Linked DNA regions of Zobellia nedashkovskayae. Each later gene encodes a partner of the first gene's protein in a complex. Links are inferred from orthologs where the notes say so. Each region holds a gene or a part of one and is shown on either strand. Other genes may lie near its edges. The genes, in order: pheS and pheT.

Evidence for each region.
Region 2: the proteins of pheS (region 1) and pheT are in contact, whole or in part, in a crystal structure (PDB 6P24), measured with the Escherichia coli proteins. The link is inferred for Zobellia nedashkovskayae from one-to-one orthologs.

The regions. Positions count from the first base shown.
Region 1 is NZ_JADDXR010000002.1:1,613,238-1,629,793, forward strand. The notes cover bases 5,558-8,423. They hold pheS (phenylalanine--tRNA ligase subunit alpha), read right to left. Parts: upstream 7,568-8,423; coding sequence 6,548-7,567; downstream 5,558-6,547. Other genes in these bases: IWB64_RS06915 (GbsR/MarR family transcriptional regulator), read right to left, coding at 5,558-5,887; IWB64_RS06920 (hypothetical protein), read right to left, coding at 6,143-6,538; IWB64_RS06930 (SulP family inorganic anion transporter), read right to left, coding at 7,646-8,423. Also shown: IWB64_RS06900 (TolC family protein), read right to left, coding at 1-1,025; IWB64_RS06905 (efflux RND transporter permease subunit), read right to left, coding at 1,033-4,179; IWB64_RS06910 (efflux RND transporter periplasmic adaptor subunit), read right to left, coding at 4,217-5,302; more of IWB64_RS06915, read right to left, coding at 5,405-5,557; more of IWB64_RS06930, read right to left, coding at 8,424-9,526; IWB64_RS06935 (carbonic anhydrase), read right to left, coding at 9,620-10,246; IWB64_RS06940 (carbonic anhydrase family protein), read right to left, coding at 10,344-10,970; IWB64_RS06945 (adenine nucleotide alpha hydrolase family protein), read right to left, coding at 10,984-11,829; IWB64_RS06950 (SulP family inorganic anion transporter), read right to left, coding at 11,835-13,427; IWB64_RS06955 (hypothetical protein), read right to left, coding at 13,503-13,703; IWB64_RS06960 (tetratricopeptide repeat protein), read right to left, coding at 13,859-14,617; IWB64_RS06965 (BatD family protein), read right to left, coding at 14,656-16,398; IWB64_RS06970 (tetratricopeptide repeat protein), read right to left, coding at 16,440-16,556.
Region 2 is NZ_JADDXR010000002.1:4,494,510-4,511,312, reverse strand. Bases 5,855-8,967 are described here. They hold pheT (phenylalanine--tRNA ligase subunit beta), read right to left. Parts: upstream 8,568-8,967; coding sequence 6,141-8,567; downstream 5,855-6,140. Other genes in these bases: IWB64_RS18500 (peroxiredoxin family protein), read left to right, coding at 8,698-8,967; IWB64_RS18510 (fasciclin domain-containing protein), read left to right, coding at 5,855-6,112. Also shown: IWB64_RS18530 (transaldolase), read right to left, coding at 87-1,469; IWB64_RS18525 (ABC-F family ATP-binding cassette domain-containing protein), read left to right, coding at 1,650-3,278; IWB64_RS18520 (hypothetical protein), read left to right, coding at 3,422-4,558; IWB64_RS18515 (hypothetical protein), read right to left, coding at 4,637-5,374; more of IWB64_RS18510, read left to right, coding at 5,549-5,854; more of IWB64_RS18500, read left to right, coding at 8,968-9,921; leuB (3-isopropylmalate dehydrogenase), read right to left, coding at 9,925-11,043; IWB64_RS18490 (2-isopropylmalate synthase), read right to left, coding at 11,192-12,361; IWB64_RS18485 (hypothetical protein), read left to right, coding at 12,670-14,214; IWB64_RS18480 (DMT family transporter), read left to right, coding at 14,218-15,081; IWB64_RS18475 (amidohydrolase), read right to left, coding at 15,170-16,803.

The DNA.
Region 1 (16,556 bases):
AGGTTAGCAAAAATAGAACTACTATCTATCCAATTATCCAATTCCAAACTTTGAAAACCACCTTGTGCAGATAATGTTATAGAAGGATAGAAGTTACTCTTCGCTACATTAGCAAGCTCAAAATTGTTCACTAAGTTATATTCCGCTTGCATGATATCAGGTCTATTACGTAATAATAAGGCAGGTACACCAAGTGTCATTTCATTAACCAAAGATTGCTCATCTAAAGAACTTCGTACATAGGATTGTGGCTTTTCGCCCAAAAGAATACTCATCGTATTTTCTGTTTGATAAAGCGAATTTTTAAGATCTAACAATTGACTCTGTGCACTATATAATTGTGCTGCAGTCTGATCAACACCTACTAGGTTTGCTTGTCCCGCATCTTTTAAAGCCTCAATAGTCTCTAAACTTTTTTGACGGTTTGCAATAGTTTGTTCGGTAACCGAAATCTGCTTGTCTAAAGCCAATAATTGGTAGTAGGTTGTAGCAATTTGAGCTACCAAATCCGTTTTCACGGCTTGGTGTGCTGCCACAGTCTGCAAGTAACTTGCATCGCTTGCGCGCTTACTACTTCTTATTTTTCCCCAAATATCAGCTTCCCACGATACTGTTCCTGAAGCTTCATATTGATTAAAAGGTTGCGTAAAAAAACTTCCGAATTGTCCGTTTTCACTGGTCCTTGCTGTTCTAGTTGCACTAGCAGCACCATTTAAAGTAGGTAAATAACCTGCTTTTCCCTGCTTAACATAAGCCTGTGCAGCTGCAATACTTTGCAACGCGATGCGGATATCTAGGTTGTTGTCCAGCCCTCTTTGGATATACGTTTTTAAATGTGAATCCGTAAAAACATCCTTGTAAGAGACCGATGCGAACGACACACTGTCTTGCGGTAGGTTATCTGTTCTGTACAGACTATCCGTCTGCACTTCAGGCCGATCATAATTCTTTGCTACAAAACATGATTGTAACAAGAGCGGCAATGCAGCTACCAATAAGAATTTATTTATTGTTAATTTCTTCATGATTTCTCTAGTTCTTTGATTCTTCAATAGTTTCTTGTGGCGCACCGGTTATACGCTCTTGCATGGTTTGGAAAATAACGTACAACGCGGGTATCACAAACACACCAAATATGGTACCTATTAACATACCGCCTACAGCGCTCATTCCAATAGATCTGTTACCTACAGCTCCAATACCAGTTGATAAGGCAAGTGGCATCAAACCGAAAATAAAGGCGAAAGAAGTCATCAAAATAGGTCTTAGTCGTGCCTTAGCACCATCTAATGCCGATTCTACTATAGACATGCCGTGCTTTCTACGCTGAAGCGCAAACTCTACAATAAGAATAGCATTCTTAGAAAGTAGACCGATTAACATAATTAATGCAATCTGAAAGTAGATGTTGTTTTCGAGTCCTGCCAAGTTTATAAATCCAATAGCACCTGCAATACCCACGGGTAATGAAAGTAATATGGCAAACGGCAATATATAAGATTCGTACTGCGCACTCAATAAGAAGTAAACAAATACCAAACTCAATATAAATATGATAATCGTTTGGCTACCTGCACTGTTCTCTTCTTTTGTAAGACCTGAATACTCATAAGTATAATTAGAAGGCAATACCTGAGCGGAAACCTCTTCAATAGCCTTAATGGCATCACCTGTGGAATAACCAGGATTCATGGCGCCGTTAATTTTAACGGAACTCAATAGGTTAAACCTACTTACGATTTCAGGACCGTAAATTTTCTCCAAAGAAACGAATTGAGATACAGCAACCGATTCTCCATTTGAATTGGTAACGAAAATGTGATTAAGCGATTGTTCATCTGCTCTGTCTTCTGGTTTTGCTTGAATCATTACACGGTACTGCTTACCAAACTTATTAAAGTCGGTGGTATACAGACCTCCATAGTAACCTTGCATAGCATTGAAAACATCCGTAACCGCTAAACCTGCTGTTTTGGTTTTTTCAACATCTACCTTCAACTCATATTGAGGGAAATTAGGATTAAACTGTGTAATGGCATATTTAACTTCAGGCCTAGCATTCAATGCAGCTAAAAACTCATTTGTGGTTTTGCCTACAGTTTGCCAGTCATCTGCATCTTTACTTTGTAGGTTCATTTCAAAACCTGTAGAGTTACCAAAACCTTGTACACTTGGAGGTGTAAAGAAGAATGCCTTAGCATCTTTTAGGCCGGCAGTTTTTCCGAAAAGACTACCAACTACGGCATCCACAGATTGTGATGGATCTGTTCTCTCGCTCCAGTTTTTAAGACGAAGTACAGAGAAGGCATAAGAACCACCATTTACTCTGTTCAATAAACTAAAACCAGTAATATTCATTCTAGCCTCTATAATATCCATTGAAGCATAAATAGAATCTAATTTCTTCACGGTTTTTTGAGTTTGCTCTAAAGTTGTTCCCGGAGGTAAACTAATATCAGCAAAAACAAGACCTCTATCTTCATTTGGTATAAACCCTGCAGGAGTTGTTTTAAATAATACAACAGTTGCAGCGGTAAACAATACCAATGCTATTATGGTAATCCACTTTCTTTTGGCAATGAATTTAACAGATCCTACATATTTGTTGGTAATGGCATCAAAACCAGTGTTGAAAGCACCAAAGAAACGCTTGGTTATCCCTTTTTTATGTTCTTCTGATGGGTTGTGCGGCTTTAAGAAAAGTGCTGCAAGTGCAGGGCTTAACGTAAGCGCATTCACTGCAGAAATAAGAATAGCGATAGCCAGTGTAATACCAAATTGCTGATAGAAAACTCCCGAAGAACCAGAAATGAAGGAAACCGGAATAAATACGGCCGACATTACCAAGGTTATTGATATAATAGCTCCAGAAATCTCTGACATGGCAGACTTGGTAGCGACCTTTGCATCCTTGGCCCCTTCTTCCATCTTGGCATGAACGGCCTCAACCACTACAATGGCATCATCCACCACAATACCAATTGCAAGGATCATCGCAAAAAGCGTTAACATGTTTATAGAATATCCAAATAAAGAGAGAAAGAAGAACGTACCTACAATTGCTACTGGTACTGCAATAGCGGGTATTAAAGTAGACCTGAAATCTTGAAGAAACAGAAATACCACAATAAATACTAATATAAATGCTTCAATAAGAGTCATGACAACATGGTCTATAGATGCATCCAAGAAATCTTTAGTATTGTACGGTATTACATAATCAAGTCCTTTTGGAAAATCTTGCTTACTTTCTTTTAAAATCGTTTGAATGGAATTAATGATATCATTTGCATTGGAGCCAGATGTTTGAAATATACCAACGGCAGTACCGGGTTTACCCATACCTTCGTTTTTGGTACCATAGTTAAAGGCACCTAATTCAACTTCAGCAACATCTTTAAGACGTAAAAACTGTCCGTTTTCCTGAGCTCTAATAATTATGTCCTCATACTGGGCTTCTTCTGAAAGACGTCCTTTGTATTTTAATACATATTCATAAACACCATCAGCATTTTCACCTATTTTACCGGTAGCTGCTTCAAGGTTTTGCTCATTAAGTGCACTTTGAATATCCGATGGCATAAGGTTGTAAGCAGCCATCTTTTCTGGATTCAACCATATTCTCATGGAATAATCTTTGGCACCAAAAACAGTTACGTTACCAACCCCTTTTATACGTTGTAATTTAGGTACCAAGTTGATTCTAGCGTAGTTTTCAACAAAAGTGGCATCGTAATTTTCATTGTCTGAAAACAATGAAAAGAACATAAGCGCACTAGTCTGAGATTTTTGCGTGATTACACCGGTCTGTACTACAGCTTGCGGAAGAACACTGTTGGCGCGAGCCACCCTGTTTTGTACGTTTACCGCAGCAATATCTGGGTCTGTACCAAGTTCAAAGAATACATTTATGGTAGCGGCACCATCATTACTAGCGTTAGAGGTCATGTATAACATGCCTTCCACACCATTAATTTGCTCTTCCAAAGGAGTGACAACACTATTAAGTACTGTTTCTGCGTTTGCTCCCGTATAGGTAGCTGTAACTTGTACGGTTGGCGGTGCTATTTCAGGATATTGTTCTATAGGCAGGGTTGTTAAACCCAAAACACCTAGAATAACTATAATGATCGATATAACCGTAGATAGTACGGGACGATCTATAAATTTTTGAAACATTGTTCTCTATTTATAAATTATGATGAATAGCGGATTCTTACTTGGCCGGGCTTATGGCCATTCCGTCTTTAATTTTAGTTACACCTTCAAGAACAATGGTAGTTCCCTCTTCAATTCCATTTTCAACAATAAAACCTTTTTGGGTGTTTGCAATGATATCTATTGGCATAGTTGTAACCGTATTGTCATCTTTTACTATATAGATAAGTTTCTTACCTTGAAGGTCTATTGTAGCTACTTGTGGAATTTCATATGCTTCCTTATAAATTGTGGGTATTTTAATTTTCCCGGTGCTACCACTGCTTAACAGGTTATTTTTGTTGTCAAAATCAGCTCTGGCGGTTACACTTCCTGTGGTACTGTTAATGATGGTATTGATCATAGCAATCTTACCTGTTTCTGGATATTCTTCGCCATTAATCATAACAAGTGTTACTTTTGGTGCTTTTTCAAGATCCACTAAGTTTTTTTCATTTTTAGGCATGGACTCTTTTAACTTTAAAAGCTCTCTTTCGTTTAAAGAAAAATAAGCACGAACTTCACTAACGTCAGATACAGTAGTTAATGGTTGACTCATGGCAGAACTTACCAAGGCACCTATTTTAAAAGGAATTTCACCAATATAACCGTCAACGGGACTTGTAATACGAGAGTAACCAATGTTTGAAGCAACACTTTGGTAATTGGCTTGGGCCTGAACAAGCTGCGCTTTGGCAGTCTCTAGCTGAACCTCGCTAATGATGCCTTTTTCTACTAACGGTTTAAGTTTATCTACTTCTACCTGTGCCACGTTCACAGAAGCTTTAGCAGCATTGGCATCTTGGTTCAAAGTTTGGGTTTCTAATTTAAAAAGAGGTTGTCCTTTTTTAATTTTCTGACCTTCCTCTACATATACCTTTTGCACAAAACCAGCAACTTTAGGCCATATTTCAACATTCTGCTTACCTTCTAAGGTAGTAGCAAATTCATTATATACCGTAAGGTCTTGTTTTTTTAATTCACCAACCTTCAAGCTTGGAGGAGGAGGCGTTGCGCCAGCCGCAGGGGCCGTTGGCGTTGTTCCAAAACAGGAGCTTAAAAGAAGTCCTGCGCTTAATAATCCTATGATTGATAACTTTTTCATTTTTAAAGGGATATTTAATTGTATTAGATTGTTGACTGGGTCTTGTTAAGGTTTTGTTAATTCAGAATGTTCGGTTAAAAACGAACCATTCTGATAAAAAAATTATTTTTGTTGCTTTTTTAATTCTTCGATAGTTGTTTTTAGACTTGTGGTCATGTCTGAAATACACTTACCATAAACTGTTATTTTGTTTTTGTTCTCTTCATGCTTCTCTGGACGGTACTGCTTATTATACGCGGTTATTTTAAGAATCATTTCTTTTTCCCTTTCCAGCTGATTTAATGAGCGATTTAGCTTCTTGATGAAGAACGTATTTTTTTCAGCAACTTTAAAATACCTTTTTCTATCTCCTGATTTTGTGAAATAGTTTACAAAATCCATTTGCAACAAAAGGTTTAACGACGTTGATATTGAGCTTTTGCTAGCGCCTCTTTTGTTAAGGCAATCTTCAAAAGTAAGACCGTCTTCCTCTGTAATAACTAGGTTCGCAAAGATTCTAGCAGCCAATGGTGGTAGATCATACTCAGATTCAAAATGAACCCCAAGCTCCTCGATTAACTTATTCTTTATTTCTTCTATTTTCATAATTGAAAAATTCAAGGGACAAAGATAATGTTAGTTCGGAACCAAACAAACTAAAAGAACTTAATTTTTATTAAAATGAGTTAAAGTTTTGTTAGAGTAATGCAAGGTAAAGAGGTAACTGTTTGAAAATTAACTGGATAAATATAGTTTTTGACCGATAAAGTATTTGTAAGTAAATGCTTTCGGAGAAGAAAGAAACTGTGTAAACTTGAAAAAATGGTAAGTAGAATGGAAGAAGAAAAATGGAAGTGCAAGTTACTTTGCGGAAATTCCATCCTTTTCAATTATCGGAATGGTGCTAAGATTTTTTTCGGAGACTGTATTTTTTGGGAATAAGAAACGTTTTTCAAAAAGCTTGCCTTCGGCGAAAAACGTAACAAAGAATTCATTGTCTAGTGCAAGAACTTCTTCTTGTAGTAATTCTATCTTTTTAATGTCATTAGGTAAAATCGTGCCCATGCTATGGCGCATGGTCGTTGTTTGGCGTTCTTCATCAAAGCCTTTAGAAACTACCATTACCATTTCAATTTGGTCTGCTCTATTATTTATGATGTAGGCGTTCCAGTCTTTTGAAAGAAACTCTTCGTTCCATTCCCTAATAATGGCTACTTGAACATCTTTGGCAATTGGTATTTCTATGTCTTTTTTCACTGAACTGAATTATAAGGCACTTTTAAATTGCTCTAAGAATCGCACGTCGTTTTCGCTTAACAAGCGAATATCAGATATCTGGTGAAGTAATAAGGCAATCCTGTCAATACCCATTCCGAAAGCGAAACCGGAGTATTCTTTGGAATCAATACCACAATTGTCAAGTACGTTGGGGTCAACCATACCACAGCCCATGATTTCTAACCAACCGGTACCTTTTGTCATCTTGTAATCGGTTTCAGTTTCAAGTCCCCAATATACATCTACTTCTGCACTAGGCTCCGTAAATGGAAAGTATGATGGACGTAAACGAATCTTGGATTTACCAAAAAGTTCCGTGGTAAAGAATTGAAGCGTTTGCTTTAAATCTGCAAAGGAAACATCTTTATCAATATATAAGCCTTCAACTTGGTGAAAGAAACAATGTGAACGTGCCGAAATAGCCTCATTACGATATACTCTTCCTGGAGAGATGGTACGTATAGGCGGCTTATTATTTTCCATGTAACGAACCTGTACCGAGGAGGTATGGGTTCGTAATAGAATATCTGGATCGGTTTGAACGAAAAATGTATCCTGCATGTCTCTGGCAGGGTGATATTCAGGTAGGTTCAAGGCAGTAAAGTTGTGCCAATCATCTTCAATTTCCGGACCTTCCGATACATTGAAACCTATTCTGGAGAAAATTTCTATAATTTGGTTCTTTACAATAGAAATAGGGTGTCTTGCCCCAAGCTCTAAAGGTTCACCTGGCCGTGTCAAATCGCCATAAATACCTTTTTCCTCGGTTTTGCTTTCAAGCGAATCCCTTAAGGTATTCAGTTTATCGTTTGCGGCTTGCTTTAATTGATTTATTGTTTGGCCGAATTCCTTTTTCTGCTCGTTAGGTACATTTTTGAACTCCGCAAAGAAATCGGTCAAAAGTCCCTTTTTGCCTAAGTATTTAATACGGAAGCTTTCTAGCTCCTCTTTGGTGGTAGCAGTAAACTTTTCTACCTCAGTAATATGCTTTTTAATAGTATCGATCATGATGTTCGGCTAATGCCGCAAATTTAGGACATTTGCGGCATTACCGAATACATAATTCATCATAAATTGGTCTAAATGTTATGCAGAAGCTTCAATATTCTTTTTTGAAGTCTTACGTTCCAAGTACCGTAAACACTCGGCAAAGGTGTCAAAAATATGTTCTGTAGGAATTAAATCAGGAATAAGGTCTACACGTTCCATCATATATCTTGGTTGTTTAAGGACATCTACAAACAAGACTTCAATATCAGAATTGTGTAAATCTATTAACACATCTTCCAATGTATATAGCCCGGATTGATCCATATACTGCATACGGTCCATACGAATGATAACGGTAGATGCCGTTCTGGGTATTTGGTCTGCCAATATTTGAAATTCGCTGGTAGAACCAAAAAATAAGGGTCCTTTAAGGTGTTTAATAAAGACTTGGTCCCTCAGGTTTTTAGGGAAACCAACTTCATCTGCCCAGCCTTCTTCTTTTTCCAAAGACTTTACATCGGACCTTTCTGCTGTAAGATCACCCATTTTCTTCATGAACATTAAAGAAGCGATAACTAAACCAACACCTACTGCATATACCAAGTTCCAAACAGAGGAAAGAACAAGTACAACTAGCATAATAACTACCTCTGAACTGAATTTTATTGGACCCAAGCTCATGTCCTTAGGTAAACTAGGTATAGCTTTTAATCCTTTATAATCCATAACGCCAATACCTACGGTTACTAAAATACCAGCAAGTACAGCGGCGGGTATTTGAGAAGCAACAGGCCCTAAAGCCAAAAGAACAACTAGAAGTAAAACCCCTGCTACCATACCGGATAATTTGGTTTTACCACCTGCGTTAATGTTAACAACGGTACGGATTGTAGCACCTGCTCCTGGAATCCCCCCAAAAATAGCGGCAATACTGTTCCCAATTCCTTGGCCTACTAATTCCTTGTTAGGTTGATGCTTGGTCTTTGTCATGTTGTCCGCAACTACCGATGTTAAAAGTGAATCTATGGCACCTAATAAAGCCAGCGTTAGTGCCGTAAAAATATAGGGCGTTACCGACCCAAGTTCAAAACTGGTGAATATACCCAAGTTAGGCATCGGAAAACCACTTGGTATTTCTTCTATTGGTCTATAGTTCAATCCAAAACCATACGCTACCCCAGAGACCACAATTAAAGCTACTAACGCACTTGGTATAGCAGTAGTTATTTTTTTGAAGCCATAAATAATGGCAATGGTAGTTAGGGCGAGAATAAATTCTAACCAATTAATATTTTGCAAAGCCCTGGGCATTACTTTAAGAGCTCCCAATACACCAGAAGCCTCAGATTTTGCCAAAGTACGCGCTTCTTTGAGCATATCTGCTTCGGTAATGCCTTCGGCACGTTTGATGGTTTCCTCAAAATTTTCTAAAACTAGAATACCTTCCCCAGCTTCTTCCTTTAAAATATTATCTAATATAATTTCTTCGGCCATGGGTTTGTACTGGTTTACAAACTCTGGGTCTTCTTTAGGGTAATATCCTATTGCAGGTAATATTTGCGTAACCAAAATAATAACGCCAATTGCGGTCATGAAACCGGAAACAACTGGATATGGGATATACCGGATGTATTTACCTATACCTAGAAGTCCAAGACCTATTTGCATAAGGCCGGCCAATAAGAATACAACTAAAATAGCGGGCAGCGCTTTTTCGAGACTACCATCGTTTAGAGCTATAATACCTGCTATAACAACCATACTAACCGCTGTCATTGGTGCGGTAGGTCCGGAGATTTGTGTACTAGTACCGCCAAAAAGAGCAGCGAAAAAACTTATGAATATGGCTCCGTATAATCCCGCGCTGGGCCCAAGGCCTGAGCTAACACCAAACGCTAATGCTAAGGGTAGGGCAACAATTCCTGCTGTTATTCCTCCAAATAAGTCTCCTTTAAAGTTTGAGAAAAGATTTTTCATAGAGTTAAGTTTAATGCTAAGAGATTGTTTTAAGCTTTGTGAAGAAGTGTAGATGGCTAATTGAACGTCTGGTTTCTACAAATCAGCTTTGGATTAATCCAAATGATAGATTTCCATAATATTTTTAAGGTAGCCTTCGAAATCTATTTTTAAGTCTATCAATTTTCCGGTATGAACGTCAAATATCCACCCATGTACTTTTAATCCGTGATCACGATATGCTTTTTGAACCACTGCTGTTTTGATCAGGTTTACACATTGCTCTTTTACGTTCAGTTCTACTAATCTATCGTATTTTTTTGTTTCGTCTTCAATAGCATTCAGCTCTTCTTTATGAAGACGATATACATCACGAATATTACGTAGCCATGGGTTTAGAACACCCAAATCTTTAGATTGCATGGCAGCTTTGACACCTCCGCATGCATAATGACCACAAACTATTATATGTTTTACTTTCAGATAATCTACAGCATACTTTAAAACAGATAGTACGTTAAGATCTATACTGATTACCATGTTCGCAATGTTACGATGTACGAAAACCTCTCCGGGTTTTGCGCCCATCACTTCTTCTGCAGTAACCCTACTGTCTGAACAACCAATATAAAGCAATTCAGGACTTTGATCCTTGGCCAACTGCTCAAAATAATCTGAACTTGTTTTTAGCTTTTCCGCTATCCACTTTTCATTGTTGTCAAAAACAGTATCTAGATTCATGGTGTTATTTTTTACAAAATAAGACTAATTCTACGGCAATACTTGAAAAAAGGCCAATGCATTGTTGGCCCATTGTATATTATTGAATCTAAGCTTATTAGTAAAAAGTTACTTCACCATTAGATATGTCATACATGGCACCTACAATCTTTATTTCTCCGTTTTCTTCCATTTCAGATAAAACTGGGCTATTCTTACGGATACTATCTATTGTCAAAAGCACATTCTTTTCAGAAACTTTATCTACAAAGTCAAGATTTTTAGAATTTCTAAGACTTTCGTCAGTAGGTTCTTTAACTGCATCAACCGCTGGCTCTATCTTATTTATTAAAGCTGTCAAGTTGCCTAATCTGGCATGGTCACAAGCACCTTTTATTGCACCACAACTAGTATGACCCAAAACAACAACTAGTTCAGTGCCAGCAAGCTTACATGCAAATTCCATACTTCCTAGGATATCTTCGTTAGAAAAGTTTCCTGCGATACGAATACTAAAGATATCGCCTAATCCTTGGTCAAAAACCAATTCTGCCGAAACTCTAGAATCTATACAGCTCAAAATAGTAGCGAAAGGAAATTGTCCATCGCTAGTATCATTTACTTGTTCTAAAAGATTTCTGTTAGCTTTTAAATTATTTTGAAAACGTTGATTTCCTTCTTTTAAAAAATTAAGTGCTTTTTCTGGAGTCATCGTTGCTTGTGTCTCCTTAGTATGTGCTTTCATATGTTTATTTTAATTATGCTATGTTTAGTTTACTTTGATAATTGCCTTGCGAATTTTTTTCGCCTGCAATCATAAGGTTGATATCTAATTTCTTCACCATGTCGTAAATATTTGATGGCGTAGAAGTATTTATTTTTTCCTTTTTTTTCCGCTCCACAAATAATAAATCAACTTTGCTCTTAGATAAGTAGATTGGAAGCTTTTTCATTGTATTGTCATTATAATCAAAGACATAATCTACAATTTTCTTTCCTAAAAATTCATGGGATTGAGGCTGTGTTGTAGGTCCATTAACAATGCTGAAAGCCTTTAGAGGACTGTTTGCATTAGCAAAGAGGGCTTCTGGAAAAGAAGAACTCAATAACTCGTTAGAACAGTTCAGTGTACCAATCCCTATATTCATGTTAGGCTCTAGACCATTTTCTTCTGAAACAATCATTACGGATCCCTTAAAAATACTTAGAACAAAATTGATAATCCTATCATCTACAGTATTAAAAGGTTTTGTTTTTCTTCTACCAAGAACTATAATATTTGGAGTGTTATCATCTAAATATCGGGAAATTTCAGTTTTTACATTGCCAAAAGTGCTTGAATAACGAATGGGAACCCCGTAATCTTTAGAGAATGGAGCAATTAAATTCTTCATGCGCTTGTCGGTTACAATATACTCGTGGTTTATTGTCCGTATAGCTGATAATTGATTGTCTTTTCCAACAATATCAGTTGGTTTTCTCACATTGAAAACCTCAATTTCGGCATCAACCATTTTAGCTAAGCTAACCGAGCTTTTTAAAAGGTTGTGCATACCATCCGTCAAATCTGAAAGTAATGCTATTTTATATTTATTTTTTTCCATAGCCTTTAACTTAAACTTAGGTTAGATTTTGGTCTTGTTCTAAAAAACTCACTATAACTAATAGGGTTTTCTATAACGCCACGTTTAGATACCAGTTTAATATCTATATTACGTTCTTTGGCTTTTATTGAAAAATCGTCTAGAATCTCAATAATATCAATGTCAAGATACCTTGTTTTAAGTAGATTTAGCTCCAAATAGGTATCTCTTGGAAGACTATCTAGTTCTTTAAGAATAGCGCCTTTATTAAAGAATGTAACCTCTTCTGCAAGAGACATTTTTATTTTATGCTTTCCGTTGCTTACATCTTCAATATGAAGAAAGTGAGAATTTTGATAGCTTTTTAATAGAATAACAACTATTCCAACAGCTAAGCCCAAACTAATTCCAACAAGCAAATCTGTAAACACAATCCCTAGCACCGTTACCATAAAAGGAACGAACTGTTTCCATCCTAGTTTGTACATCGTTGCAAAAAGTGCAGGTTTTGCCAATTTGTAACCAACTATGAAAAGAATAGCTGCCAATACGGATAACGGAATCATATTTAACAAAGTTGGAATAAGAATTACTGAAATCAATAAAAGAAAACCATGCAAAATAGCAGATAGTTTTGATGTTCCGCCAGATTGTATATTGGCTGAGCTACGAACAATTACCTGAGTTATAGGCAGTCCTCCAATTAAACCGGACAGTATATTACCGGCGCCTTGGGCAAGTAACTCTCGGTTTGTTGGAGTTACATTCTTATGTGGGTCTAATTTATCTGTGGCTTCTACACACAGTAATGTTTCTAAACTGGCTACCAGCGCTATGGTAAAAGCAGTAATCCAAACTTGAGGGTTTGTAATGGCTCCAAAATTTGGAAAGCTAAATTGACCTAAGAAAGAAGCGGCATCTTCAGGAACAGGCACACTTACCAAATGTTCTGAAGAAATAGCCAATGTTCCGCTATCTTGAGTTACAATGTAAAATATAATACCAATGGCAACGGCAACTAATGGTCCCTGTACCAATTGAAAAATTCTACCTTTTTTAGAAAGAACTTTATCCCATAACAAAAGAATAGAAAGACCTATGATAGCTACCAATGTAGCACCGGGACTAATATTATTGACTGTATTTAAAATTTCCGAAAAGGTATTTTCTCCATCTACTTGGAAAAAAGCCCAGTCCCCTTCTGGGTCAGGGTCATAACCAAAAAAGTGTGGAATTTGTTTTAGAATTATAATGATACCAATTCCCGTTAACATTCCCTTTATAACTGAAGACGGAAAATAGTATCCAATAATACCCGCTTTTAAAAAACCGAATACCATTTGAATAACGCCACCCAAAACTACGGCAACTAGAAAATTCTCAAAACCACCTAAGGTTCCAATAGCGGTTAAAACTATGGCAGCTAATCCTGCTGCAGGACCACTAACTCCAATTTTTGAACCACTGAGTGCTCCAACGAAAACACCACCAATTATACCGGCTATTAATCCTGAGAACAATGGTGCGCCACTGGCAAGGGCAATACCCAAACATAAAGGCAAAGCAACGAAGAATACTACGACACTTGCGGGAAGGTCGCTCTTTAGATTTTTAAACATATAAATAATAATTTAGCCCTCAATGGCAATTGGGGACAAGTTTTTAGCTAATCGAAATAAATTTCCTGAAAAAAATTAACTGATATGTTCAGGGGGAGGAAGGAGGATTTCGAGTGTGAAATCAATATAATCCATAACATGGTAATCGCCCATAACAGATTGTTCTGATAAAGCTATCAGAGAATAGTCAAAGTAATTATCTTTTACGAATTTTTCTTCTAGAGAAGACTTTTTGCCTGCTTCTTGTTGTTCCTCTTCATTGAGGTTCGTTATCATAACAGGATTATCAACGTCTAGTAAAGTTATAACGCTCGGAGCTGTAATGGCTAATAGCCATAGAGCAAGCAAAAGAAAACGAGCGAAAATTTTCATAGCAGTTAGTAACAAACGCAAATATAGCACCAACTATTTTATTACGCGTTAAGGAAATATTAAAAATCTTTTAATGTTTTTATGTCTTCGGATGGGATCCAGCCTGTAGTTCCGTCAGAAATACGGATTTTTTTCCAGTCGTTTAGTTCTTCAACAACTTGGACTTTAGTGCCTTCGTGGAGTGCAAAAGTCTCAAGACCTTTTTTGTTAGGCTCAGCTTTTACACTGGCTTCCTTGGCAAAGACAATAGCGGGTTGGTCTGCTTTAAATTTGTTGTATTGAAGAAAAGCAAAAACTACGGAAGTTATCATGATAAGTAGTGAAATTACACTAAAGATAAACGCAAGTCTTTTTCTAGATGAATAATGAAAGTAATAGAATGCAATGTATAAAAACACAAATATTACCATAAAAATAATAGATAGATATGCCCATTGATCAAAAGACAATGTACCAATGATGCTATCGTAAATTTTAGAAAGGCCTGTAGTTGGCATTTCATCAATGGCATCAAGAGTCATGTTCTTGGCGTATCCTAAATTATTCTTTATTTCGCTGTCATTGGGCTTTAGCAAAAGTGCTTTTTCGTAATAATAGATACTTGGCGCAATCTCGTTAAGCTTATAATAGGCATTGCCCAGGTTGTAATAGAGCTCTGCGGAATGTTTACCATTATCCAAAATCTCCATATAGTTGTCTACCGCCTTTTGGTACTCGCCTACATTATAAGCTTCCGTAGCCTTATCAAACAGAGCATTATTCTGGGCGGTAACCGTGAAGGTTAATAAGGAAATAAGTATGAAAAGTATGTTTTTCACTTTGTGATTTTCAAATTGAATAATTTATAACTTTTTCGTTAGAGTTGTTTGTCTAAATATGTAATTACCTCACTTGCTTTATCGTAATCTTGTTGCATCTGCACTTCGGAAAAGGGACTGTAACGTGCCATTTCGCAATTTTTAAGTAGCGAAATAAAACCTTCATTGGTTGTGTTATCAACCTGTTTTTCGATTAAGAGAGATGCTATTTTGTCTTTGCTGAATTCTGAGGTCTCTATTTTAAGTTTTGCCTTTAAATAATTATGCAACGCTTTTTCTAAGGCAACGTAAAACGCCTCCTTATTACCTAATTCTTTTTTGGCTTTAGAGAGATATCTTTTAGCAAGTTTGTTGGCCTTCCTAACTTTATTGCCCACCACGTCACTAGCAATTGCTTCACGCTTTTTACCTAGTAAAATGGCAAAGGGAATCAATATTAATGGCAGTAATAACCATAAATAATAGCTTTTAGTCCCTAAAAAATAGCTAGAACCAATAGGTACCAAATTGGCGTCTAGTTTTAGGAAATTAAATTGATTTCCTACTGCAACGGTTTGCTTATTATTAGTTCCACCAGCTACTGCACTACCTATGCTTGAGTCTGTAGGACCTTCTTTTACATTGATTACGATTTCATCTGAAGTAACCGTTTTATACGTTTTAGCGCTAGGGTCAAAATAAGTGAAGGATATACTAGGAATAGGATATTTGCCTTTAAAGGAAGGTACAACCGTATAACTATTACTCACCTTACCCTGTGAGCCGGATAAGGTAGTACGTACTTTTTCATCAAATTCAGGCTCGTATACCTCCAATGAAGCGGGTAAATTTAGGTCGGGCAACTGAAAGAGTTTTAAATTTCCTTTACCACTCACCTCAACTTTTGCCTGTAATGATTCAGAAGCATTCAAAACCGTCTTACTGCTAGTGACCGAAAAATCGAAATTACCAACTGCCCCACTAAAATTAACAGGTTTCCCTTTTTCAGGTAAAGCTTTTACATTAATGGTTCGTTTTCCTGCTGAAACCGTTTTGTTGGTTTGGGAGTAAATTCTACCTCCAAAGAAATCCCGTTTGTTGGACGGTACATCTACAGTAACATCCAATGAAAGGGGTTCTATTTCTAACTTCCCTGATTTTTGAGGGTAGAGTACAACTCGCTTTAATATAACATACCTATAAGGCTTTCCTTTATAAGTTCCGTTTTCAGCAACTGGGCGAGAAACGGGAATATCTTGGCTCCAAAAATTATTGTACTTAGGGTTGTCTAATGGTTGATAGTTAGATACACTAATAGACGGGCTCACATATAGTTTGTAGACCACGCTTAGGCCTTCGTTTAGGTATGGGTCCGTTTTAGAAACCTCGGCAACAAGATGTAGACTTTCGTCCGCTACATCGTCTGCGGTCATTTGATCGCTGGGTTTGTCTACTGCAGCTGTAACTTCTACCTTTTTTGGTAATGATTTATAAGTTTTTCCATCAATCACAATAGATGCTTGCTTAATGGTCACATTTCCCCTAGTAGTAGGAGCCAAGGTGTATGAGTATGTTTTTGAATAACTACGCACACCATTTATCCATGAGGAGCTTATAGATTGTGATGGTCCCATCAAAACCCGGAAGCCCTGAAAATCTGGAGGATTAAAATTGTCCCCGTCTTTATTCATGGTAAAATCTACCCGTAATCTCTCGTTCATACCCAGTTTTTCTTTACTGAGTTTCATTTCAAAGGTAATGCCTTTGCCATCTTGAGCGTTCACTGAAAAGACAAGGAACATTATAGAAAATAATGCTAAAAGAATTCTATGTATACTGGTCTTTACCAATCTTTTTCGTTTTTAACCTTAACACCTTTTACTTTCTTGGCGTCTATTTTTTCTTGTACTTTTTTCTCTTCGTTCTGCATGGCTTCCAGAAGATTCTGCACCTGCTGTTT
Region 2 (16,803 bases), 2.9 Mb from region 1 along the record:
CCTAATGTAATTTAATTGCAATAGGGAAATAAAAAAAAAGGGATGCCATTTGGCATCCCTTTTTTTTATTCTGTAATTTATTTTTCTTAGAAGGAGGTGTAGACATTTGCAAAAGCATCTACAATTACTTTACTATCAGTAATAATACATTTGTTAAGAGGGTAGATAACAAGAGATTTGGTAAGCTCTTCAAAGTCAGAAGAACGGTATTGGCTTGTTTGATCTAAACCTGAAATCTCTAACATGGCCTTCCAATTGGTTTCTGAAGTTTTTATGTTGATACCTACATAGGAATACTCTGGCTTCTTTGAAGAGAGCTGATCAATCCTCCTTTTAATATTCTCAAAATGCATTCTATCTGTGGCAGACCAAAAATAGAATACCGTTTTGTTACTCTTAGCTGCTATTTGTTTTAATGTCATTGTGTCCCCACTTATACTGGTTACGGCAACATTTGGTATTTCTTTCTTAGGTTGAATATTCTTAATGCCTTCATATAGAGCATCAATCTCGCCCATATGTTTGTTGTTATTACTGAGTTTTCTAAAATCCGCAATAAACTCTTCGTTATTTTTTTCAGAATCATGTACTTTCAATAAATAATCAAAAGCTACATATCTAAAAAGATTGTCTTTTAGTTCTTTCTCTTGCACAAGGCTATCTATAATATGTAGTTTGTGTTCATTGAAATGCAACTGATTACGAACCACGTTATTTTTGATGGCGCAGGCATGGGAACAGGTCATATACGACATATTACCAATGTGATTGATCATGAAATTATAATAAGGTCTTAAATAGGTCAAGTCCTTGTCATCAAAAATCAAATCTTTTCTGTAATCGTAAAAATTGGCAGGTAGGTCATCTATTATTTTTTCTCCAGTAAGTCTTTTGTGCTTAAAAGGATACTCCTCTTTATAGGTGTTATAATTATAGTCAACACTGGCACTAGCAATCTTCAACTCTTTTTTGGAAAGTTTACCATCAGTTACTATATCATCTAGCACGTCTAATTTTAGTCGTTTTAGAGAGTCGATATTTCTTTCAAAATCAACTGGATCCAACCTATACATGGATCTAACAGAACTGGCTTCATCCTCGTGCGCCAAAAAAACTTCTAAAAGAAAGTTATTGAGTTCTTCTCCGTCTCCGGAAAAAACTAGGGATTCATCAAAATCTGAAGTATTTAAACGTACAACAAGACTATCTCCTTTTTCTAGATAAACATACTGTAATTCCGGGTCGTGGTTAAAATGATATAGACCTTCTGTAATTGAATCAAGGGTGAAGGAAAATCGGTTGTCATCATCTAATTCTGCAGAATCTATGACTACATCTCCTTTAAGTAGCACAATATAATCACTGGTAGGATTAACAATTTCACCTGAAAAAAATACACTGGGCGAGCTTTTTTCTGCAGCACAACTTCCAAGAAAAACAAAAAATAGATAGAGTAGATTTCTATTCATATAAGTAAAAGCTTACTATGGATTTTTCAAAATTAAACAACGCTTTGGCGGTTTGCTGTTAATAGCGAGTTAAAAATAAGAGGGTTGCGTTAAGGTTTAAGATGAAGTGAATGCTTTTTAAGTTTATTGGTTTAGGCCATTAAAATTCAGTATTTTTGCACGAATTTTAAAAAGAAATCTATGCTGTCGGTATCAAATCTATCCGTACAATTCGGAAAAAGAATCCTTTTCGATGAAGTGAACGTAACCTTTACTCAGGGTAATTGTTATGGGGTAATTGGAGCAAATGGAGCCGGAAAATCTACATTTTTAAAAATTCTATCTGGACAGGTAGATCCAACTTCTGGTCATGTACATCTTGAGCCTGGTAAGCGTATGTCTATCTTAGAGCAGAACCACAACGCTTATGATGAGTCTACTGTTCTTGAGACGGTTGTAATGGGGAATAAGCCGCTTTTTTCTATAAAGCAGCAAATTGATGCCCTTTATGCGGATTATACAGATGAAAACGCAGATAAAATTGGTGAGCTTCAAGTTCAATTTGAAGAGATGAATGGTTGGAATGCAGATAGCAACGCCGCGGCGTTATTATCAAACTTGGGTATTACCGAAGAGTTTCATTACACCTTAATGGCAGATATAGACTCAAAACTTAAGGTACGTGTGTTATTGGCACAAGCTCTTTTTGGTAATCCAGATGTATTGATCATGGATGAACCTACCAATGATTTGGATTATGAAACTATCACCTGGTTAGAAAATTTCCTAGCGGACTATGAAAATACAGTAATTGTTGTTTCTCACGATAGACACTTTTTAGATTCCATCTGTACCAGTATCGCAGATATTGATTATGGTAAGATGAATGTGTATTCTGGTAACTATACATTCTGGTATGAAAGTAGCCAGTTGGCTTCTCGTCAGAGAGCACAACAGAATAAAAAGGCAGAGGAGAAAGCAAAAGAATTGCAAGAATTTATTGCTCGTTTCAGTGCTAACGTAGCAAAAAGTAAACAAGCTACTTCTAGGAAGAAAATGTTGTCTAAGCTTAAAATAGAGGATATTAAGCCTTCTAGTAGAAGGTATCCTGCCATTATTTTTGAAAGAGAACGTGAAGCGGGAGATCAGATTTTAAATGTTGAGGGGCTTTCCGCTAGATCCGAAGATGGGGATTTACTTTTTGAAAATGTAAACCTAAATTTAGCAAAAGGAGATAAAGTTGCTATTATATCTCGTGATTCAAGAGCAACAACTGCTTTTTACGAAATAATTAACGGTCATAAAAAAGCAGAGAAAGGTACTTTTCAATGGGGTATTACTACAACCCAGTCCTATTTACCTGCGGATAACTCTGATTTCTTTAATGAAGACATAAGTTTGGTAGACTGGCTTAGACAATGGGCCAAGACAGAAGAAGAAAGAGAAGAAGTTTATATACGTGGTTTTCTAGGTAAAATGCTTTTTAGTGGTGAAGAAGCTCTTAAAACGTGCACCGTACTTTCTGGAGGAGAAAAAGTACGTTGTATGTTGAGTAGAATGATGATGCTTAGAGCCAACGTAGTGATGTTGGATGAACCAACGAATCACTTAGATTTAGAGAGTATTACCGCATTTAATAATAGCCTTAATAATTTCAAGGGGACGGTTATGTTTACTACTCATGACCACCACTTTGCACAGACGGTTGCCGATAGAATCGTAGAGTTGACCCCTAAAGGCAACATCGATAGATATCTGGCGTTTGATGAATATATGTCTGACAAGACATTACGGGAGCAACGTAATAAAATGTACGTTGCAACGGTATAACTTTTGTTAAACCTGTATTCTTAAATGATGTAGCGGGCGTTTTTTAAATTTAAGGACCCAAACCTTGAATTTAAAAAAGGCCCACTCTGTTCAATTGGCATCTTGCCAACTTGGGCCGTTTAAGGAACATTAAATTGCAACAGATGAAAACCTACAATCTATTCTATGCCTGTATGGCATTTTTAGTCCTTATTGGCTGCAGTAAAACCGATAGCGACAATCTTGGTGAGAACGAAGAAGAAAACACTGTTCAGGCCAACTACACTTTACTAGTCAATAACCAGGGCAGCCTTAGTGGCACATTGTTTAATGTGGAAGACGAAGCATTTACTATCAAACCAGAAGAAAGTAAATTTGCCGCCATGGCACTGCCTGATCTGTCTTTTGAAGAGAACAGTGTGTTAACTACCTATAGTAAAAAAAACAATTGTAGCGGTAAGCTAACTGTTCATGATTTTAATGATGATAGTAATCTAAGCTATGATGTCTTTTCGGATTTAGGAGCCTGTAACCTTACGGCAAAATCTATAGCCCGTAAAGGAGATAAACTCTACATCGCATATGAGCTTCAAATAAGTTCTACTGTAGATGAGTTTTATGTTCGCGTTCTTGATGTATCATCTTCTGAATCCGCTTTTGTTGATATAGAACTAGATCAAAGACCTATTGAATTGGCTTATGCAAATAATAGATTGTTTGTGTTAGGGGTTGATGAAGAGGTTACAGGAGAAAATTCCATTACGGTAATTGACGCTAATGTAAATAGCATTGTACATAGCCAACTAGTCGGTTTTGATGTAAGACGTATTTTTACAAACCCAGAAGATAATATCATTATTAGTTATGATGATTTGCATAGCACGTTGAACAGTGTAACTATGGCTATTTCTTATACTAGTTATGGAGAAGGCAAGGAGCCTAATTTTACAAAGTCATCTTCATTACATTTTGATAGTGAAGGTAAAATGTACTATCAAATGACACCTACAGCATATAGTACTTTTCCTGTAATACCTGCCATTTACGATTTCAGTAAGAATTTAACCGTTCTATATGCTTACGAAAATTTTATGACGGAAACTCAGCTTAACTTTGAATTCAATGTTGAAAAAACAACAATGGTGAGTTATGATGAAGAAAACAACTTATTATTGATTGGATATAAAAAGACAAGTGGAGCTAACAAAGGTGGTATACTACTAATTAAGCCGGCTCCTGAACCAGAACTATTGAATAGTATGGATGTAACCGGTATACCAACAGCTATCTTTATAAATTAATTCAGTTCACACTTAAAATAAAAAAAGGCATTCTATCGTTCGGTAGAATGCCTTTTTTGATTATAATATAGTCTCCGATCAGGAATTAAAATATTTATTGTTCCAAATGGCATTACTAAAATTCTTGCCTAAGGCAAAGCCGTAAAAAATAACAACCGCAGCCGAACATTTGAACATAAAGAAGAAAATTATAAAAAACTGAGCGTTGGAACTGTTCTTTGAGAATAGACCATCCGGAATAGATAAAGCTATTAAATAGCTTAGTGCAACTACAAGGCAAGTTAAGTTTACAATATTTTTAAATGGCCACATTAGCCATTTTCTTAATGGATGAAGGTCGTTTCCCCATTTGTGAATAAGATAAAAATAGTCGTTTCCAATAGGAGCAAATAGAATAGGGTCGTCCTTATCTTCTAATTTAAAAAGTTTGGAAGGAGCAAGGATTCTAAAACCTTGTAGCTTTATATCATGTGATACTTCAATTTTTTTTATTTCTGAAATAGCTTCAGCAGGTATTTCTCCTTTGAAATAATTTGAAGGAAGAAAACGGAGTCTATAGTCAACGCAAATTTTCTTTATTTGGTCAACGTGATAAATCCGGTTTGTTTGTAAGAGGTCAAGGTTAAAAGAATTAGTGAGAGAAGTGTCTTTCTTTTTAAGGTTATCACCAATTTCTTCTCGACTTTTAGAGTCTTGTTCTAGTATTTGGTATAAATCATTTAAAAACCGTATTTGGTCTTTTTCGCTTACCGTTCCGCTAAGTTTCTTTTCTAAGTTGACCTTGTTTAGGAGCATATAATTTGAGGTATATCTCAAATTTAAAGAATTTTATATCTTGAGAGAGAATGAAATTCATAAGCATTTGTTAATAATTTGTTAAAAATTAACATTTGAATGCGACTATATGTCAGTATACATGGGATATATCGTAACTTGTCGGGGTATTTGAACCGTTAATCGACCGTTTTAACAACTCCCTGCCGAATTTATATGAAAAATCTTACTAAAGTCTTCTCTTGTGCTCTGTTCTTTGTTTTTTTATCAACTAAAGCTCAAGAAACTGTAAGCAAATCAACTACAACTCACAATAAGGCCGTTAGTAATAAATCAATAGTTAATTCTACTGCAACTTCTAAAAATCATCAAACTCTTTTGGCGGTTATGAAGGCTGCTGATTTAGAAGATTTATTGGATCATGCTGGCCCATTTACTGTTTTTGCTCCATCCGATCTTGCATTTGCTAATTTAGCCGGTAGATCAGTAGAGGAGTTATTAGACCCAAAAAACAGAAAAGAATTAAGGGATTTGTTAACTTATCATATTGTTGCGGGACAAATTACTGCTTCAAAAATATTGAAGGCTATGTGTAGAGGAGAAGGTAAGGCAACTTTTACTACTATTCAAGGTGGTATTATTACGGCCACCATGGAGGGAATAGATATTATTCTAAACGATGCCTTTGGGAATACCGCAACTATAGTAGTTGCAGATTCCAAGCAGAACAATGGTGTTATTCACGAAATTGATAGTGTTATTCTTCCAGGGAAAATTTAAGAACTTTCTTAATTCTTCCCTTTCTTACTTATCTTAATTCCGCTCCTAATTCGTTTTGGTAAGTTTTCTCTAATTTGCCCATTATACGGTCTATTTGTTTGTCCGTTAATGTACGTTGGCTATCCTGTAAAGTGAAACTAACCGCGTAAGATTTTTTCCCTTTGGGAAGTTTGTCCCCTGTATAAACATCAAATAAGTTTATGTTCTTTAGTAGTTTCTTTTCGGTCTTTCTTCCTAGTTCATAAACCTTTTGGAAACTAACGGACTCGTCTAATAAAAGGGCGAAATCTCTTTTTACCTCTGGGTATTTAGGTATTTCGCGATAAGTAATACTATTTTTCTCTGCAAGAGATATAACGTTGCTCCAATTAAAATCGGCATAAAGAACTTCTTGTTTTATGCTCATATGTTTAAGGATCGACTTTTTAACGATACCAAAAGAGACCAGTTCTTTAGAACCTACATTTAAACTCAAACCTTCTGAGAATAAAGTGTTGGATGTTGGCGCCGGAGTAAAATCAGAGATACCCAAGCGATTTAGAATATTAGTCACTATAGATTTTGAGTAAAAGAAGTCGTTTGCCTTTTCGGTACCGGCCCAACCTTCTTCATGGCGGTTTCCCGTCAAATAGAGGCAAAGGTGCTTATCTTCTATATATTTAGACTTTTTCTTCTCGTATGTTTTACCAAATTCAAATAACTTCAGATTAAGTTTCTTTCGGTTATTATTGTATAAGATGGTTTCAAGACCTGTAAACAACATAGAACGGCGTAAAACAGAAAGGTCGTTACTCAACGGATTCAACATTTTTACGCTTTCCTCAGTTGAATTATCGTCTAATAATTCAGCATTACCAGGAGCCGTTAAACTATTGGTCATGATTTCGTAAAAACCTTGGGAAGCCAAAAAGTCTCCAATTATACTCTGAAGTTTGTAATCGTCAAACTTAGAAACAAGCGCAGTAGAAGCGTTTAATTTTGTTCCAAAGTTGATGTTGTTGTACCCGTAAACACGTAAAATCTCTTCAATAACATCTACTTCGCGCTGTACATCAACCCTGTAACTTGGTATTGAAAGGCCAAGACCAGCTTCCGTAACGCTTTTCACTTTAATGTCCAATGATGCTAATATAGATTTTATAGTGTCTTGCGGAATTTCTTCTCCAACAAGGGAATGCGTTTTCTTAAAGGTTAGAAAAACTTGGTGCTCATCAAATCTTTTAGGGTAAAAATCAACAATATCAGAAGTTATATCACCTCCGGCAATTTCTTTTATCAATAAAGCGGCACGTTTAAGTGCATATTCTACATTTTCAATATCAATACCTCTTTCAAACCTAAAAGAAGCGTCTGTATTCAATCCGTGTCTTTTAGCAGTTTTTCTAATTGCTACAGGATTAAAATAAGCACTTTCAAGAAAGATAGAAGTGGTTTTCTCTGTAACACCAGTATTTATACCACCAAAAACTCCGGCAATACACATTGGTTTTTCAGAATCACAAATCATTAAATCATCTTCATGCAACTCTCTCTCCTCGCCATCCAATGTCATGAACTTAGTTCCGGCAGGTAGTGTTTTCACAACTATTTTTTTACCATGAATGCGATCCGCATCAAAAGCGTGCAAAGGTTGTCCTAAATCATGTAAAACGTAGTTAGTTGCATCTACAAGGTTATTCATAGGGTTGATTCCTATTGCGCGCAATCTATTTTGTAACCAATCCGGAGACGGTTTTACCACCAAATTGCTTAACGTAATACCAGCATAACGTGGTACAAGTTTACTGTCATCTACTTGAACCTGTAGTTTAAGCGAACGGTTATCTATATTAAAATGACTGATAGAAGGTGTAATCAGTTCTTTAGTAATTTCTTTTTGCTTTAGGCCGGCTTTTAGATCCCTTGCTACGCCAAAATGGCTCATAGCATCTGCACGGTTAGGAGTTAGTCCAATTTCAAAGACCTCATCTACTTCTACGTCAAAAACCTCGGAACACGGTGTACCTGGTTTCAATTTAGAATCTAGAACAAGTATACCATCATGGCTAGAGCCAAGTCCTAATTCATCTTCGGCACATATCATACCGTGACTTTCTTCTCCTCTAATTTTTCCCTTTCCTATTTTCCAAGCTTTTCCTTCTGGGGTGTAAAGTATAGTGCCAACGGTAGCTACAGGAACTTTTTGGTCCTTAGCAACATTAGGGGCGCCACATACTATTTTTAAAGGTGTGCCAGTCCCTACATCTACAGTAGTAATTTTTAATTTATCGGCGTTAGGGTGTTTTTCGCAAGTAAGAACATGTCCTACTACAATACCCTTTAATCCGCCTTTTATAGACTCGAAAGGGTTGATTCCCTCTACTTCAAGACCTAAATCGGTTAAAAGTTCTCCCGTTTTTTTGGAATCCCAATCAAGTTTAAGATAATCTTTTAACCAGTTGTATGAAATCTGCATCGGTAAGTTTTAGTGGCGGTAAAGATAAAACAATGCATTAAGACATTCAATACACAGCGCTACTGAATTACTCATTTTTTTGTTGTAAGTTTTCGGGTTTTATTACGATTGTTAAAGAAAAGAGGTGATAATGAAGAAATTGATTTTTTTATTGGTGATTGCAGTAGTATTTATTACTTGTAATGAACAAAAAACTAGTGAGCTTGCCCAAGGTGATTGGCAGGGACAGTTAGAAGTGATTAGTGGTGACAAACTTCCTTTTAATTTTAATCTTTTAAAAGAAGCGAACGGCTCATATACAATGGAAATTTACAATGCCAGTGAAGTCATAAAAGTAGATGAGATTACAATTAAAGGAGATTCCATACGGATTCAAACACCTGTTTTTGAAGGATATATTGTTGGGAAGTTTAGTCAGAAAGGTATAAAGGGTAATTTTATTAAGGAGAGCTTGGACAGGGTAGTTCCTTTTGAAGCTTTTTACGGGGGTAAAGAACGCTTTACTGTTGATAAACCACCAGTTATAAATGTATCTGGTATTTGGGAAACTGAATTTAGCCAGGGTACTTCTAATAGTTATATGGCAAAAGGAATTTTTGCGGAAAACGGAGGTAAGGTAACGGGAACCTTCAGAACCACTACCGGAGATTATAGATATTTGGAAGGAGTGGTTACTGGAGATTCTTTAAAACTGTCTGCTTTTGATGGAGCTCATGCATTTTTGTTCCTAGCAAAAGTAACTGATAGTACCTTGAATGGTATGTTCTATTCTGATAAGCATTTTCAAGAACCATTTGTAGCAAAACGAAACGAGAGTTTTGAATTGCCTGATGCAGATTCGATTACTTTCTTAAAAGAAGGCTATAATAAACTAGCTTTCTCTTTTCCTGATACAGAAGGAAACATGGTGTCATTGACGGATAAAAAATTTCAAAATAAAGTTGTGCTAGTTCAGATTATGGGCTCATGGTGTCCCAATTGCTTGGATGAGACTAAATTCTATGTTAACTATTTAAAAGAGAATAAGCTAGAGGATTTGGAGATGGTAGCCTTAGCTTTTGAGTCTGCAAAGTCTAAGGAATTGGCCTTTAAAAACATTAATCGGCTAAAAGAGAGAATAGGGGTGAATTACCCTATTTTATTGGCACAATACGGTACTTATGATAAGATTAAGGCACAAGAAAAATTACCAATGTTAAATAAGGTGCTGTCTTACCCGACTACTATTTTTATTGATAAGAAAGGAAATGTAAGAAAGATTCATACAGGTTTTAACGGACCTGCTACCGGTGAAAAATACACGCGATTTGAAAAGGAATTTGATACCTACGTGAAAATGTTAATGAAGGAATAAGCGTTATATTATAGTAGATTTTCCTAGGCCAATATTCTCATCGTTTATACTCTGGTTTTCATCTGACTCAACAATGTTCTCGGAAATAAAATCTCCCACGTAATCAGTCCCATATTTACTACTGCCTAAAACGTCTGTGGTAACTACTTTTTTCACGAAAGACTTGTGTACAGCAGCTACAATGGCGTTCGCTTCTTCATTTAAGTTGAAGTGTTGTAGGAGCATAGCGGTACTTAGAATAGATGCGACAGGATTGGCTATGTTTTTCCCCTTTGCTTGAGGGTATGAACCATGAAAAGGCTCAAACATTGCGTTTTCTGTACCTACGGAAGCAGAGGGTAGTAAACCCACAGAACCAAGAATAACACTACCTTGGTCAGATAGAATATCACCGAACATGTTGTCTGTTAAAACCACATCAAACTGGCGCGGGTTCAACATCATTTGTACTGCTGCATTATCTATAAAAAGACATTCAAACTCAACATCTGGGTAGCTTTTAGCAATTTCCGTTACTGTTTTGCGCCAAAGTCTAGACGTTTCCAACACATTTGCCTTATCCACTAAAGTAAGTTTCTTTCTTCTTTTTTTTGCGGACTTAAAAGCAAGGTGTGTAATGCGACTGATTTCACCTTCAGAATAACTACAAAGGTCGGATGCCGTAGAGCCATCTTCACTTAAGGTTTTTTGTCCAAAATATATGCCACCGGTAAGTTCTCTAAAGATAACCATATCGGTATTTTCAACAATGTTTCTTTTTAAAGGAGAATTCCCTAAAAAGGCGGGAAACATTTTTATGGGTCTGATACTGGCAAAAAGACCCAGTTCTTTACGTATGCTCAAAAGACCTTGTTCCGGTCTTATTTTAGCCTCAGGATTGTTATCGTACTCTAAAGAACCAATTGCACCCAAAAGAATAGCATCAGATGCCTTACACAATTCCAGGGTTTTATTTGGCAAAGGTTTTCCAGATCCGGATATGGCAATAGCCCCAAAAGGAGCCTCAACAAGTTCAAACCTATGGTTGAATGTTTCTTCGATCGCTTTTAGGCACTTAACGGATTGGGCCAAAACTTCGGGGCCAATACCGTCACCGCCAAGGAGGGCAATTTTTAGTTGCATCTAGAGAATTTTTAGTGTGCTGCCAGATTTTAAAAAAAACTACAAAAAAGCAGCTTAAATCATAGGGGGCTAAGATTAAAAATTTTAATGACATAACCGTCAAAAAAACATTAAAATATAAACGATGAATTCTCTAGAGTCTTCGGTATTAAATACTTTCGATGGTAATATTGCTAGCTTCTATGATTTTTGGAATGTCTTGGTCTGTAATTTCCTTGTTTTCATCTGCAAATTTCAAGAATTCCTGATACACCTCATCAAGCTGAAGTTTTGTCAATTCAAATCCTACTAATTTAGCTCTGTATGCCAAAGCTGCTCTACCACTTCTTGCAGTAAGAACAATAGAAGATTCGTTTACACCAACATCTGCAGGGTCAATAATTTCATAAGTCTCCCTGTTCTTTATGACACCATCTTGGTGAATTCCAGAACTATGGGCAAAAGCGTTAGCACCAACAATAGCTTTGTTGGGCTGCACCATCATTCCCATTTTTTGAGAAACCATCTGACTTGTATCAAAAAGCAATTTGCTGTTAATATTCGTGTCCAAGTTTAAGCTAGGATGTTGCCTTAAGATCATAACTACTTCTTCTAAAGAAGTATTTCCTGCTCGCTCACCAATACCGTTAATGGTACATTCTATTTGGCGGGCCCCGTTAATTACACCAGCAATTGAGTTTGCTGTTGCCAAACCTAAATCATTATGGCAGTGGCAAGAAAGTACGGCTTTATGAATTCCGGTTACGTTTTCTTTAAGGTATTTCATTTTAGCGCCATACTCATCTGGCAAACAATATCCTGTTGTATCAGGAATGTTCAATACAGTGGCTCCTGCTTTTACAACAGCTTCGCAGACTCGTGCCAAGAATTCGTTATCCGTACGACCAGCATCTTCGGCATAAAACTCTACATCTTCAACAAAGGTTTTAGCATAACTTACGGCATCAATAGCACGCTCTATAATGGCATCTTTGTTGGAGTTAAATTTATATTTTATATGTGAATCCGAGGTGCCTATTCCGGTATGAATACGTGCTCTCTTTGCATATTTAAGAGCTTCGGCAGCTACTTCAATATCTTTTCTTACTGCACGTGTAAGTCCACATACTGTTGCATTCTTAACAAGTTTAGATATTTCGGTAACAGATTTGAAATCACCAGGACTTGATACAGGAAAACCAGCCTCAATAATATCCACACCTAAATAGTCTAGCCTTTCGGCGATGACCAATTTTTGTTCTGCATCTAATTTACAACCGGGTACTTGTTCACCATCACGAAGCGTTGTATCAAAAATTTGTACCTTATCTTTACTCATTATATCTTGTAGTTTAGCTAACTTAGGAACTGATTGCAACTTTTTCCTTGTCTACAAATATCATATTTTGTACTGTTATATCAACATTTTTAATAACCTTAGCCCTGTCTTTTACTAAAAAAAGGATTTGATTACCGTACAATGGCCTATATGTTAGGTTTTAAACAAAAAATAGCAATAAAGTTCAATACGAATATATAACCAATAGAGCGAACCACCTAGCACATGAATAAAATAGTACAACGTTAAGCTGGTTTTTTGGTTATGTAAAACACTGATATTAAGTAAATTAAATAATATTTTTTACGATGACAAATGCGCATAGAGATGCTTTGTTCGTGCTGGTGAAATCCCTTTCAAAATCGGAAAAACGCCAATTCAAATTATATGTAGGACGTTTGGGGGTAAATACTGATGCAAAATTTCTAGCATTATTCAACCTAATGGATAAAATTAGAAAGTATGATGAGAAGGTAATTTTAGAAACCGGTATTGTCAAAAAAGCACAATTATCTAATCTTAAAGCACATCTTTATAAGCAAATTTTGGTCAGTTTACGACTGAATCCCGTAAACCAGAATTTTCGGGTACAGATTCGTGAGCAGCTAGATTTTGCGACTATACTTTATCAAAAAGGGCTTTATAAGCAAAGCTTGAAAATTCTTGATAAGGCAAAATTTACCGCCATAGAGAATGAAGAAAAGAATATTGCTTATGAAATCGTTGAGTTGGAGAAAATTATTGAAACTCAATATATTACACGGAGTATACCTGATCGAGCAGATGAACTAGCTATACAGGCTAAACAACTTTCTGCCCAAAATGTAATGACAAGTAAATTGTCTAACCTGTCATTACAACTTTATGGTATTATGCTTAAGGTAGGTTATGTTAGAAGTGACGAAGACTACACACGTGTTAAAAATTATTTTGAGAAGCATTTGCCTAAATATGAATTAAGGGATTTAGGTTTTAGAGAAAAATTATGGTTGTACAAGGCTCACCTTTGGTATAGTTTTTTGACCCAAGATTTTCTTTCTTCATATAAATATGCCAGTAAGTGGGTAGACCTTTTTTATGAGCATGAAGAGCAGATAAATTTAAATCCGGTTTTCTTCTTAAAAGGGAACCACTACTTGCTAGAATCTATATTCTATGTAAAATACAGTTCTCATTTTAGAGAAGTGCTAGATAGGCTTGAAACGGTAGTGAGCAGTAACGATTTTCCTAAAAACGATAACATTTCTTCTCTGGCTTTTTTATATATAAACGCCAATAAATTGAATCTTCATTTTTTGGAGGGCACGTTTAATAAAGGATTATATCTTGTAAAAATTATAGAGTACGGAATCAATAAGCATAAGGATAGAATAGATGCTCACCATATTATGGTGCTGTACTATAAAATTGCCTGTTTGTATTTTGGTATAGGTGATAATAAAACCTGCATTCAGTACCTTAAAAAAATTATAAACAACAAGAACCTTAAAATGCGTGAGGATTTGATGTGTTTTGCCAGAGTTTTAAGCTTGGTTGCACATTATGAGGCGGGAATGGATTATCATTTGGAAATTCAGCTTAAAAGTACTTATAAGTTCCTTTTGAAAATGAACGATCTTCATGCCGTTCAAAAGGAGATGATTAAGTTCCTTAGAAACTTGGGCAACATTTTTCCAAACGAGTTAAAAAACGAATTTCAAAAACTACATACAGAACTAAAAAAATACGAAAATCATCCGTATGAAAAAAGAGCGTTCTTATACCTGGATATTATTTCATGGTTGGAAAGTCACCTAGAAAATAGGCCTGTTGCAGATATTATTCGTGAAAAGGCTATGGCCGTAAAGAGATAGCATTTGGATTCAGGTACGTCTTTCAATCTTAAAAATTTTCTAGAAATCAATTTGGCAATGGTACTATTGAGTACCTCTGGCCCTTTGGGTAGATTCATAGAATTACCAGTGGCCGTTACCATAGGTATCCGCTCTATTATTGCGCTCGTTTTACTATTTATCTATTGTCGTTTTAAAGGAATTTCTTTTGGATTGAGTAGTAAGGATAGGGGACCAATACTCATAAGTGGTGTTCTTATGGGGCTGCATTGGTTGACCTATTTTGTAGCGTTGCAAAAATCTAATGTTGCTATAGGTATGCTTTCATTGTTTACTTACCCTGTGATTACGGCTTTTCTAGAACCATTATTTTTGAAAACTAGATTTCAGAAAATGCACTTGCTTCTGGGTTTTTTAGTTCTTTGTGGAATATATTTTTTGGTCCCAGATTTCAGTTTTGAAAACAGCTCTACCGTTGCCATTGGTTTTGGAGTATTCTCAGCGCTCTGTTATGCTGTGCGGAATCTTATGTTAAAAAAGCAGGTAACAAGGTATGAAGGGTCAGTTTTAATGGCATATCAAATGGCCGTAATATTTTGTATGCTTATCCCTGCTTTCTTTTATTATGATTTAGAAGCAGTACCAAGCCAATGGCAAGGAATATTAGGTTTAGCAGTTGTTACCACTGTTTTTGGACATACCATGTTTGTAAATTGTTTTAAGTATTTCTCCATTACAACCATTAGTATTTTAAGTAGCATTCAGCCTGTTTACGGTATTCTGATTGGTGCTTTGTTACTTTCTGAGATTCCCGCATGGTCTACAATAGTGGGCGGATGTTTAATATTGATTTCGGTTATAGTAGAGAGTGTTCGTTCGTATCGTTAAGGGTACTCTAAAATATGGAAGTATCGGTTTTGGACAATAACCTTAAAAGGAGTAATGTTTCAAAGGGTGAGATTAATGTGCAATTCCTCTATAAATCTATTTTACTCTTAAAAACTTGTTTTCCTCCAACGTAGGTTTGCAAAACTTTTACATTCTTAAGTTTTTCAGGTTTTATAGTGGTCAAATTCTCATTTAAAATAACAAAATCCGCTAATTTTCCTGGTTCCAAAGTCCCTTTTATATTTTCATCGAATGAGCTGTAAGCACCATTTTTAGTATACGCGGATAAAGCTTGCTCTATATTAATTTTTTGTTCCGGAACCCAGCCTTCAGGGTTTTTGTTATCCAGGGTTTGACGGGTAACGGCGGCATACATGCCATAAAGGGGAGAGGCAGGGGCAACAGGCCAATCACTACCAAAAACCAGAGTTGTATTTGCATCTAGTAACGACTTAAAAGCATAGGTGCTTTTTATACGTTCCGGGCCAATAAGTTCTTCCGCCCATCTACCATCATCTATAGCGTGATACGGCTGTACACTTGCAATAATATTGAGTTTGGAAAAGCGCTTTATGTCTTCTGTTGTTAAATGCTGGGCGTGCTCAATTCTTAATCTTCTATCCTTAGTACCGTTTTTTTCAATAACACGCTCATAGATATTTAGCAATCCATTATTTGCTCTATCACCAATAGCGTGGACGGTAACTTGTAAATCTTCATTATCTGCATTTAAAATTTGACTAAATAAACTATCCTCATTTACAATGAATAAGCCTCTATCATCTAATTTATCGGAATAGGGGTCGTTAAACGCAGCGGTATGGGAACCTAAAGAACCATCAACAAAACCTTTGAGTAAACCGTTTTTTAGCCATTTTTCGCTTCTATCCGTTTTGGATACCGATGCCCATTTATAGAGTGGGTCTGCGGTATACATCCTTACTTTCAGCTTCTTATTGGTGTACATTTCCTGGGCTACTTCAAACCCTCCTAAACTATCCACATCATGAATAGTAGTAACCCCTTGAGAAAGCAAATAATCTTGTGCAGCATTAATTGCATCCTCTTTTTCAGAATTGGAAAGAACGGGAATTTTATTCAACACCAAATACATGGCTTTGCTTTTTAGAATGCCTGTTGGGTTTCCCTCTGAATCTTTTACAATTTCTCCGTTTTCTACATCAGGCGTGTTTTTATCAATTCCAGCGATTTTTAAAGCTGCTGAATTGGCTAAAATCATATGGCCGTCCATTCTGTAAATGGCTACAGGGTTGTCTTTGGTATATTCGTCAATCCATTCTTTTTCTGGTAGTTCTCCGCCCCAAAGTGTGTGGTCCCAATTTCCTTCCACTACCCATTGGTCGGGTTTAATTTTTTTAGCAAATGAAGCTATCCTATCAATAAATTCTTGTTTGGTTTTTGTATCTCTAAGCTGCACATTTAAAAGACTATTGCCGCCCATTAATAAATGAACATGAGCATCTATAAAACCAGGTGTAATAAATTTTCCGTGAACATCTAATATTTCAGTAGAATCTCCTTTAAACTTCTCCAAATCTTTAAATGAGCCAACAGCAAGAACAGAATCTCCTTTAATGGCCATAGCTTCCGCCTTTGGTGATTCTGGATTCCCTGTCCATATAGTAGCATTGGTAACCAGTAAATCTGCATCTATGTTATCCGTTTTACAAGAGATAAAGATTATGGCGATTAAAAAAGAAA